4 regions of the Herbaspirillum sp. VT-16-41 genome follow, and region 2 is predicted to be linked to each of the others. Evidence: predicted binding sites of a transcription regulator. Region 2 holds the regulator's gene; each other region holds the start of a gene.

Region 1 (2,200 bases), on a different contig from region 2:
TCGGTCACGGTGATGCCTTGCACACCGATCGCGGAGAGGGCTTCACGCACCTCGTCCAGCTTGAACGGCTTGATGATCGCAGTGATCAGTTTCATACGAACCTCTTGTTAGAAAGTTTTGCTGATGGAGACGACGACGCCGTTCTTGCCGACGTTCTTGGCACCGTCCGATGCCGGGGTGGTAGCGAAGCCATCCTTCATGTCGGTACCGACATAGGCCACGCCCAGGGTAATGCCGGCGACTTCGTCGAAGGTCTTGGACAGGCCGATCTTCCAGTCGGTGTAGCTGGCCTCGCTGGGGTTGCCGCGCACGTTCTGGTGACCGACGTGCAGACCCAGCATCACGCCGTAGAAGGTCTCGAAGTTGGCACCCAGGTCGTAGTACTGGCTGTACTTGCTGTTGACCGCGCCGAACAGGTTGGTCAGCGATTGCGAATACTTGAAGTAGGCCGGGCCGTAACCGATCTGGCCATACAGTTCGAAGGTATTGGCGTTCTTCAGGCCGGCATTGGCCAGGGTGTTGCCCGGGTAGTAGTAGTACAGGCCGCCGACGTCGTAGGTGAAGCCGCCGCCGATGTCACCGCGCTTGCCGCCGTAGATGTCCCATTCGACATCGCCCTTGGTATCGGTACCGGTCAGTGCGCCAGCGTCCTTGATCCACTTGATGTTGGTCAGCCAGGTGCCGGCGTACAGGCCGGTCGGGTTGTGCGTATAGTCAGCGCCAACCTGCAGGGCCGGGTCGAAACGCGTCTGGGTCAGGCCGCGGTAGCGGTAATCGCTCACGACCGCAGCGTTGAAGCTCAATTCATTGTCTGGCTTGGCGTCCTCTGCACGGGCCACGGTAGAAACGAAGGATGCTGCGATGGCTGTTGCAAGAATCAGTTTCTTCATGACTTTCCCTCTGGTTTGTGTTTAACAGTTAAGTCTTTTAGTCTTTTGCCCAAACCATGTAGCAGGAGCCGTGCCATGTCCTTTCGGCAAGGCAGACTTGTGTTTTTGCTGGAAAGCGGAGATTTACAACGATTTTTTTCGACACCAGCTTCAAAATAGTGCACTCGAAGCGAAAATGCACGACCTTGGTGCGATATTGATTGCTTTTTGATAATCCTGCGTCAAACGAGGCAAACACATTTTGGTGCGTGGGCCCGGGGCGAAGCCAAAGTCACCAAGTCGGAGCATTTCCTGAAGGAAAATTCTTCACTTTCCGGCACCCGCTCGCAAAAAAACGGTCTCATCAGGGCATCGCGTTTTGAGGATGGCTGCGAAACCGCTAAACTTGCAGCTTAGCTATCTGCCAAGGAGATCCGACATGGACAAGCCCCCATTTTTTGAAGACCTGCAATCCAAGATCAACAAGGCGATCGAGAATTCTCCGGCCAAGGACATCGAGAAGAACGTCAAGGCCATGCTGAGCCAGGGTTTTGCCAAGCTGGACCTGGTCACGCGCGAGGAATTCGACATCCAGGCCCAGGTGCTGGCCAAGACCCGCGCCCGCCTGGAAGCGCTGGAAGCGCGTGTTGCCGAGCTTGAGGCTCAGCAAAAACAGACCCCATGACCCTGGCGACAACCCACTCTTCCCTTCTTCCCCCTCCCCTTTTCCCTTCCAGCACACTGCCGGGCTCGTTGCGATGAGCCTGGCGGTCTTGCGCAGCCGCGCGCTGGCCGGCATGGCCGCCCCACCGGTGACGGTGGAGGTGCATCTGGCCAATGGCCTGCCGGCCTTCACCATCGTCGGTCTTCCCGAAGCCGAAGTGAAGGAAGCCAAGGACCGCGTCCGGGCGGCGCTGCAGAATGCGCGGTTCGAATTCCCGGCACGACGTATCACAGTCAACCTGGCGCCTGCCGACCTTCCCAAGGAATCCGGGCGCTTCGATCTGCCCATCGCACTGGGTATCCTCGCCGCCTCCGGGCAGATTCCCTCTGACCATCTGGATGACTATGAATACGCAGGTGAACTGTCGCTATCGGGCCAATTGCGGCCGATCCGCGGTGCACTGGCGATGACCTGCGCCATGCAACACCCCGGGGAGCCGGACCGGCGGCAACGCGCCTTCATCCTGCCGGTCGGCAATGCCGACGAGGCGGCGCTGGTGCAGCAGGCGACCATCCTTCCGGCCGCGTCGCTGCTGGATGTATGCGCGCATTTCAGCGCCCGCGACGAGAGAGGCCGCCTGCAGCGCCATCGAGGCGCCAACGGGGCA
Region 2 (2,200 bases):
TCTGTGAGTTTATCTACGCTCAGGATCACGCTGACGTCGATCACGTTGTCGAAATGGCGCTTGATACGGGCCAGCTTGCTTTGCACGTATTCCCGGATGGCGGGGGTCAGTTCGAGGTGGTGTCCACTGATGGTCAGATTCATACAAGACTCCTATCGTGAGGTCACTGGAGGTTCGTGCGATGCATCGTCTACAGCTGCTGTACCACGGGCACGGTCTTCGTGTCGGATGGCATGGGCACCAGGTAGGGATGCTTGCCTGAACACAGCAACGGTACTGCTACAGAAAAACTGAGGAAAGCTCAGAGGGACTTGCGGAGATTGACTGGCGGAATCTTCAACACTTCGCGGTATTTGGCGACTGTGCGTCGCGCGACCACCATGCCTTGTTCTGCCAGCATATCCGCAATCTTGCTATCGGATAATGGGGTCTGCGGGTTTTCGGCTCCTATCAACTGTTTGATCAGCGCCCGTATCGCGGTGGAGGAGGCTTCGCCTCCGGTTTCAGTCGCGACGTGGCTACCGAAGAAGTACTTCAACTCGAACATGCCGTGCGGCGTGAGCATGTATTTTTGAGTTGTCACACGAGAGATTGTGCTCTCGTGTAGACCCAGTGTATCAGCAATTTCACGCAGCACAAGGGGCCGCATGGCCACTGCGCCATGTGAAAAGAAGTTTCTTTGACGTTCGACAATAGCCTGCGCGACTCGCAAAATTGTATCGAAACGTTGCCGCATGTTCTTGATGAGCCACTTGGCTTCCTGCAACTGCGACGACAGCGATCCTTCGCCCTTGGCCTGCTTGAGCGCACTCGCATACATTGCATTGACGCGCAGCTTGGGCATGACCTCATGGTTGAGCATGACCTGCCAGCCGTTCTTTGTCTGTTTGACAATCACGTCTGGCACCACGTAGTCCGAAGCATCGCGCGCGAATTCGGCACCCGGATGCGGACGGCACTGACGGATCACCGCCTGTGCTTCGCGCAGGTCCTCGTCATCGCAATCGAGAGCCTTCTTGATCTTGTTGAAATCGCGCTGTGCGAACAGCGGCAGGTAATCCTCGACAATCCTCAAGGCCAGCTTGCGGGTGACGAAGGGCACCTTGGGCAGGCGGCGGATCTGCAGTGCCAGACATTCACCGGCACTGCGCGCACCCACTCCGGCCGGGTCCAGGCTCTGCAGCAGCTTCAGCGAGATCGACAGTTCTTCCAGATCAACGCCCAGCTCTTCCGGCAGGCGCGCCAGGATGTCTTCCAGCGGTTCCTCCAGGTAACCGCTTTCGTCCAGCGCATCGGTGAGCAGTTCCAGCAGCGCACGGTCGCGGTGCGTGCGGGCGGTGACCCGGATCTGTTCCAGCAGGTGTTCGCGCAGGGTCAGCTCATGCGCTTCCAGTTGCGGGCGGGCATCGTCGTCGTCGGGCGATTTGCCACTGCGCGCCACGTCGTCGAAGCTCCAGTCGGATTCGCCACTGACACCGCTCTCGGGGCTGTTGTCTTGATAGTCGAAACTGGCTTCGCCATCAGTAGCGGAGGGGGCTGCTTCGTTGCCGCTGTCGCCAGCGGGCTCGGCCACTCCGGTGGAGGGCGCGGAAGAGACCGCGCCATCGGCCAACAGGCGCACCGAATTGTCGAGAGCGTCGTCCAGGCGTTCGAGCAGGGGATTGTCGGACAGGATCTGTTCCAGTTCCTGGTGCAGTTCCAGCGTCGACAGTTGCAACAGCCTGATCGACTGCTGCAGTTGCGGCGTCAATGCGAGGTGCTGCGAGGTACGTAACTGGAGCGACTGTTTCATCTGTCTTTCTGGGAGCGGCGTGGCCCGCTGGTTGCAATACCGTTGTGTGGCCGATGGACGGCGGGTGCTACATGCGGAAGTGTTCGCCTAGGTATACGCGGCGCACCGATTCGTTGGCGATGATCTCTTCCGGGTTACCGCTGGCCAGCACCGTGCCCTGGTTGATGATGTAGGCGCGGTCGCAGATACCCAGGGTTTCCCGCACGTTGTGGTCGGTGATGAGCACGCCGATGCCGCGTTCCTTGAGGAAGCGCACGATGCGCTGGATTTCGATCACTGCAATCGGGTCGATACCGGCAAACGGTTCGTCCAGCAGCACGAAGCGCGGATCGGTGGCCAGTGCGCGGGCGATTTCCACGCGGCGGCGTTCGCCACCGGAGAGCGACAGTGCCTGGCTCTCGCGCAGCT
Region 3 (2,200 bases), on a different contig from region 2:
TTCTAATGGAAATTGGCGTGGCTCTTCGTTCTTGTTTTTGTTGATACTTCGTGTTCCTGCACGTCGTTCGCTGGTGCAGCGAACGACGCGCTGTTGCAAGCTTCAAGCTGCAATTTGCAATTTGCAATTGCAATCAGTTCACGCGCTCCAGGATGCTCACATAGTTGGCCACCGCTGCGCCGCCCATGTTGAACACACCCGCATAGCGCGCATTGGCGATCTGCATGTCGCCAGCATCATGGGCCGCCTGCATGGCCGCCATCACGTGCATCGAGACACCGGTGGCGCCCACCGGATGGCCCTTGGACTTCAGGCCGCCCGACGGGTTGACCGGCAGCTTGCCATCCTTGGCGGTAATGCCCTCGGCAATCACGCGCGCGCCCTGGCCGTGCGGGGCCAGGCCCATGGCTTCGTATTCCAGCAGCTCGGCCACGGTGAAGCAGTCATGGGTTTCCACCAGCGACAGATCATTGAGCGACAGTCGGGCCTGGCCCAGCGCATTCTTCCACGCCAGTTCGGCGGCTTCGAAGCGGGTCGGGTCGCGGCGCGACAGCGGCAGGTAGTCGTTCACATGCACCGCTGCGCGGAACTGCACGGCACGCGGCATGGACTTGGCCACGTCGGCGGCACTGATCACCAGGGCGGCGGCACCGTCCGAGATCAGCGAGCAGTCGGTACGCTTGAGCGGGCCGGCCACGAACGGGTTCTTCTCGGAAACGGTACGGCAGAAATCGAAGCCGAAGTCCTTGCGCATATGGGCATAGGGATTGGACAGGCCGTTCTTGTGGTTCTTGGCGGCGATCATGGCCAGTGCATCGGACTGGTCGCCAAAGCGGTCGAAGTAACTCTGCGCGATCTTGCCGAACACGCCTGCGAAACCACCGGGGATGCCCGCTTCTTCCTTGGCGTAGCAGGCCTTGAGCAAGACCTCGCCCACCTGTGGGGTCGCCAGTTCGGTCATCTTCTCGAAGCCGATCACCAGCACGTGTTTCGATTCACCCGCCTTGATCGATTGCAGGCCCGAGTGGATTGCCGCCGAGCCGGTGGCGCAGGCATTCTCCAGGCGCGTGGCCGGCTTGAAGCGCAACTGCGGCAATGCATTCATGACCAGCGACGAAGGGAAGTCCTGGTACAGGAAGCCGGCATTGAAGGTGCCGACGTGGATGGAATCGATGTCTTCCGGTTGCAGACCGGCATGTTCGATGGCGGCCTTGGCGACCTGGCCGATCAACACTTCCGGATCGATGCCGTCGAGCTTGCCGAATTGGGAATGGTGCCAGCCGGTGATGCAGGGTGAGGATGCAGAAGCAGTCATGGTGTGTCCTTGTAAGACTTGGTCGGTGGAGCCTGGTCGCTCCGGTTCACACGGGGGCAATATGCAAATTCGGTGCCAATGTCTTCCACTGCAGTGCCAATGCGATTGCCACGTGCAGCAAGCTCGTCGCCATCGCCATGCGATTGCCACAAGAGTGAGGCGCCACTGGTCGCCGACGGTCGCAGGCGGGGTGTGCCCCTGCCCGGGCCGGCATCTTGCCCGTCTCCTGAAAGCTCGACGCAAAGGCGCGCCGACTCTCGCTTTGTTGTTGATTCTGATGCGGTGTTGCGTCGTCAATAAGATCGACCATGGGGCGGTGCTGAATCCTGCCGGGCAGGAAACCGCTACGCCAGCGGCCGACCGGATGAAGATAGCACGGACTTTACGTTAACGTAAATCATTGCGCTGCAACACAAAACAATTGCCCGGCAGCAGCGCCTGAGGTGTCGACACCTGCGACATCCCTGCGACAGGTTGGCGACAGTGCATGCGACAGGTGTCGCAGCAGGGCGGCATCAAATAAATTGCAGGCGGTGCCGCCCCTGCCCTTGTCCTGCGCAGCCTTTATCGCAGAGAATACAGGCGCAATGCAGATGACCATGAGGGACATCGCCATCGCGTCGGCCCGCTCCGACGGCTTGGCATCCTAATTGCTCTATCGATGCATGGGCAGTGTTGACAACCCGGATACAGGGGGCTGCACGCCAGGATTTCGCGGCAGCTGAGTGGCACCGGAATCAGCAGATTCATAAATACAAACAGACAAACAGGAGACAAGACAGATGGATCAATCCACTGGTAAATTCACGCGCCGTCATTTTCTGAAGACCGCCTCGGTGGCCTCGGCTGCTGCCGCGACCGGCATGGTGAGCACCTCTGCCCATG
Region 4 (2,200 bases), on a different contig from region 2:
GGTGGTGGGGTTCAACAGCGTCGGGTTGCAGTACAGGGCCTTGGGCGCGTATTGCGCGCAGGCGCCGGCAAAGGCGACGGCGTCGATGCCTTCGTTGTCCATCGGCAAGCCTACCAGCTTGATGCCCAGTTGCCCGGCCAGGGCACGCAGGCCCGGGTAGGTCACGTCTTCACAGCACAGCACGCCACCGGGGCCGACCAGCATGGTCAGGATCGCCAGCAACGCGCATTGCGCGCCTGGGGTGACCAGCACCCGTTCCGGTTCCACCACCAGCCCGCGCCGGCGCAGCCACAGGGCGCCGGCCTCGCGGTCTTCGGGCGAGCCGCCGAAGTCCTGGTAGCGCATCAGGTCGCGCAGCCTGCCGTTGACCTTGCTCCATCCCGCCTGCATCAGTTCCACCAGCTCCGGCGACTCCGGCTCGGGCGGCATGTTCATGGACATGTCCACGTTGGGCCGTCCCTCGGTTACGCGGGGGATGCGCGGGCGCCGCTTGCCACAGACGAAGGTGCCGCGTCCCACCACCGAATCGACCAGCCCGCGCCGGTGTGCTTCTGTATACGCCCGGGCCACCGTGGTGAAGTCCAGGTCCAGTGCTTCAGCCAGCTTGCGCTGCGGCGGCAGTCGCTGCTCGGCCTGCAGCTGCCCGGTGGCGACATCCTCGGCAATGGCATTGGCGATGGCCAGGTAGAGCGGGCCGCTGCCCTTCTTCAGTTTGGGGACCCACATGGTGCTGTTCTTCGGCATGACGATTCCTTGGTCGGCGTTCCTGGCGGCTCCTGATCCTTCCCGATCTCTTGAGCTTGCCCGGATTCAATATTGACTGCATCGGCATGCGTCATTGAATGCAATTTGTATTCCATCCAATGCAGCCCCCAGGCGGCTCTCGCTGCACCGCCTTGTGTCATCGGAGACGGCGTGCCTGCACCAAGGTAAAACACGCCGCTACTCCAGAGTGCATGCGGGTTTGCGCGATTGTATGGAGCGATTGAATGGATTGCTGCACGGGTGCTGAAAAGCCCGTCGCGAAGGTCCCCCCGGGAAGTCGCGAGCGTGCTGGAAGCCGGATCGGTAATCAGCGATTGACGGGATTTTCATGCAGTCAATTCACGCATTGACGGGGCATTGTTGGCACGCGTGATGCATTCAATGCCAGCGTCGCGGCAACGTCGCCGGACCACTTCCACAAGTGACCACCCACAGCAATCAAGAGGAGTCTCACCATGCCCGCAGTCACCAAAGCAGCCCACGCCCCCGGCGATTTCCTGGTGGATTATGAAGAGAAGGTATTCGAAGACGTCAAAGCCCAGCCGGGTGAAAAAGCGCTGGTGACCTTCCATACCGTGGCCTTCGAAGGTTCGATCGGTTTCGTCAACCTGTTGCAGGCCACGCGTCTGAAGCGCAAGGGTTTCGAAACCTCCATCCTGCTGTACGGTCCGGGTGTGACGCTGGGCGTGCAGCGTGGCTTCCCCACCCTGGGCGATGAAGCCTTCCCCGGCCACCAGAACTTCAACAAGCAGATCGTCAAGTTCATGGAAGAGGGCGGCAAGGTCTATGCCTGCCGCTTCGCCCTGCAGGCCCTGTACGGCCACGGCGAGCCCTCGCTGATCCCGGGCATCCGTCCGATCAACCCGCTGGATGTGCTGGACCTGGTGTTGCTGCATCGTCGCGACAACGCCTTCATCCTCGACACCTGGACCCTGTAAGCGGAAGGGCGGCCCATGAGCATCAACAAGAGAACGGTACGGGCGGCGGCGGTGCAGATCGCGCCCGACCTCGATAGTGCCGACGGCACCGTGGCCAAGGTCTGCCAGGCCATTGCCGACGCCGCTGCGCAAGGCGCGCAACTGGTGGTGTTTCCGGAAACCTTCGTTCCCTACTATCCGTACTTTTCGTTCGTGCGGCCGCCCTTTGCGTCCGGGCCTGAGCACCTGCTGCTCTACGAGCGCGCCGTCGAGGTGCCGGGTCCGGTCACCCAGGCCGTGTCGGCGGCGGCACGCCAGCATGGCACGGTGGTCGTGCTGGGTGTCAATGAACGCGACCACGGCACGCTCTACAACACGCAACTGGTGTTCGATGCCGATGGCGAGCTGGTCCTGAAACGCCGCAAGATCACGCCGACCTATCACGAGCGCATGATCTGGGGCCAGGGCGACGCCAGCGGCCTGAAGGTCGTGCCCACTGCCGTGGGGCGCCTGGGTGC

What was found. Region 2 encodes sigma-54, which starts transcription at its own class of promoters, with help from an activator protein. Its sites were predicted from a motif close to TGGCANGNAANCTGCTTT; they were not measured.
Region 1: a site for sigma-54 is predicted at 949-966, ahead of BTM36_RS01755 (TorF family putative porin). Genes of this name have one in related genera too.
Region 3: a site for sigma-54 is predicted at 1,376-1,393, ahead of BTM36_RS00175 (acetyl-CoA acetyltransferase). Genes of this name have one in related genera too.
Region 4: a site for sigma-54 is predicted at 1,127-1,144, ahead of BTM36_RS03430 (MSMEG_0572/Sll0783 family nitrogen starvation response protein). Genes of this name have one in related genera too.

Annotation. Positions count from the first base shown of each region.
Region 1 covers NZ_MUXB01000019.1:64,152-66,351, forward strand. The annotation lists gene BTM36_RS01750 (P-II family nitrogen regulator) at 1-95, opposite strand, end outside; gene BTM36_RS01755 (TorF family putative porin) at 108-890, opposite strand; gene BTM36_RS01760 (accessory factor UbiK family protein) at 1,309-1,554, shown strand; gene BTM36_RS01765 (YifB family Mg chelatase-like AAA ATPase) at 1,628-2,200, shown strand, end outside.
Region 2 covers NZ_MUXB01000099.1:84,306-86,505, reverse strand. The annotation lists gene raiA (ribosome-associated translation inhibitor RaiA) at 1-143, opposite strand, end outside; gene BTM36_RS08820 (RNA polymerase factor sigma-54) at 302-1,792, opposite strand; gene lptB (LPS export ABC transporter ATP-binding protein) at 1,860-2,200, opposite strand, start outside.
Region 3 covers NZ_MUXB01000014.1:7,120-9,319, reverse strand. The annotation lists gene BTM36_RS00175 (acetyl-CoA acetyltransferase) at 134-1,315, opposite strand; gene BTM36_RS28660 (hypothetical protein) at 1,713-1,925, opposite strand; gene BTM36_RS00170 (TRAP transporter substrate-binding protein) at 2,098-2,200, shown strand, end outside.
Region 4 covers NZ_MUXB01000022.1:150,630-152,829, forward strand. The annotation lists gene BTM36_RS03425 (PLP-dependent aminotransferase family protein) at 1-744, opposite strand, end outside; gene BTM36_RS03430 (MSMEG_0572/Sll0783 family nitrogen starvation response protein) at 1,221-1,703, shown strand; gene BTM36_RS03435 (Nit6803 family nitrilase) at 1,719-2,200, shown strand, end outside.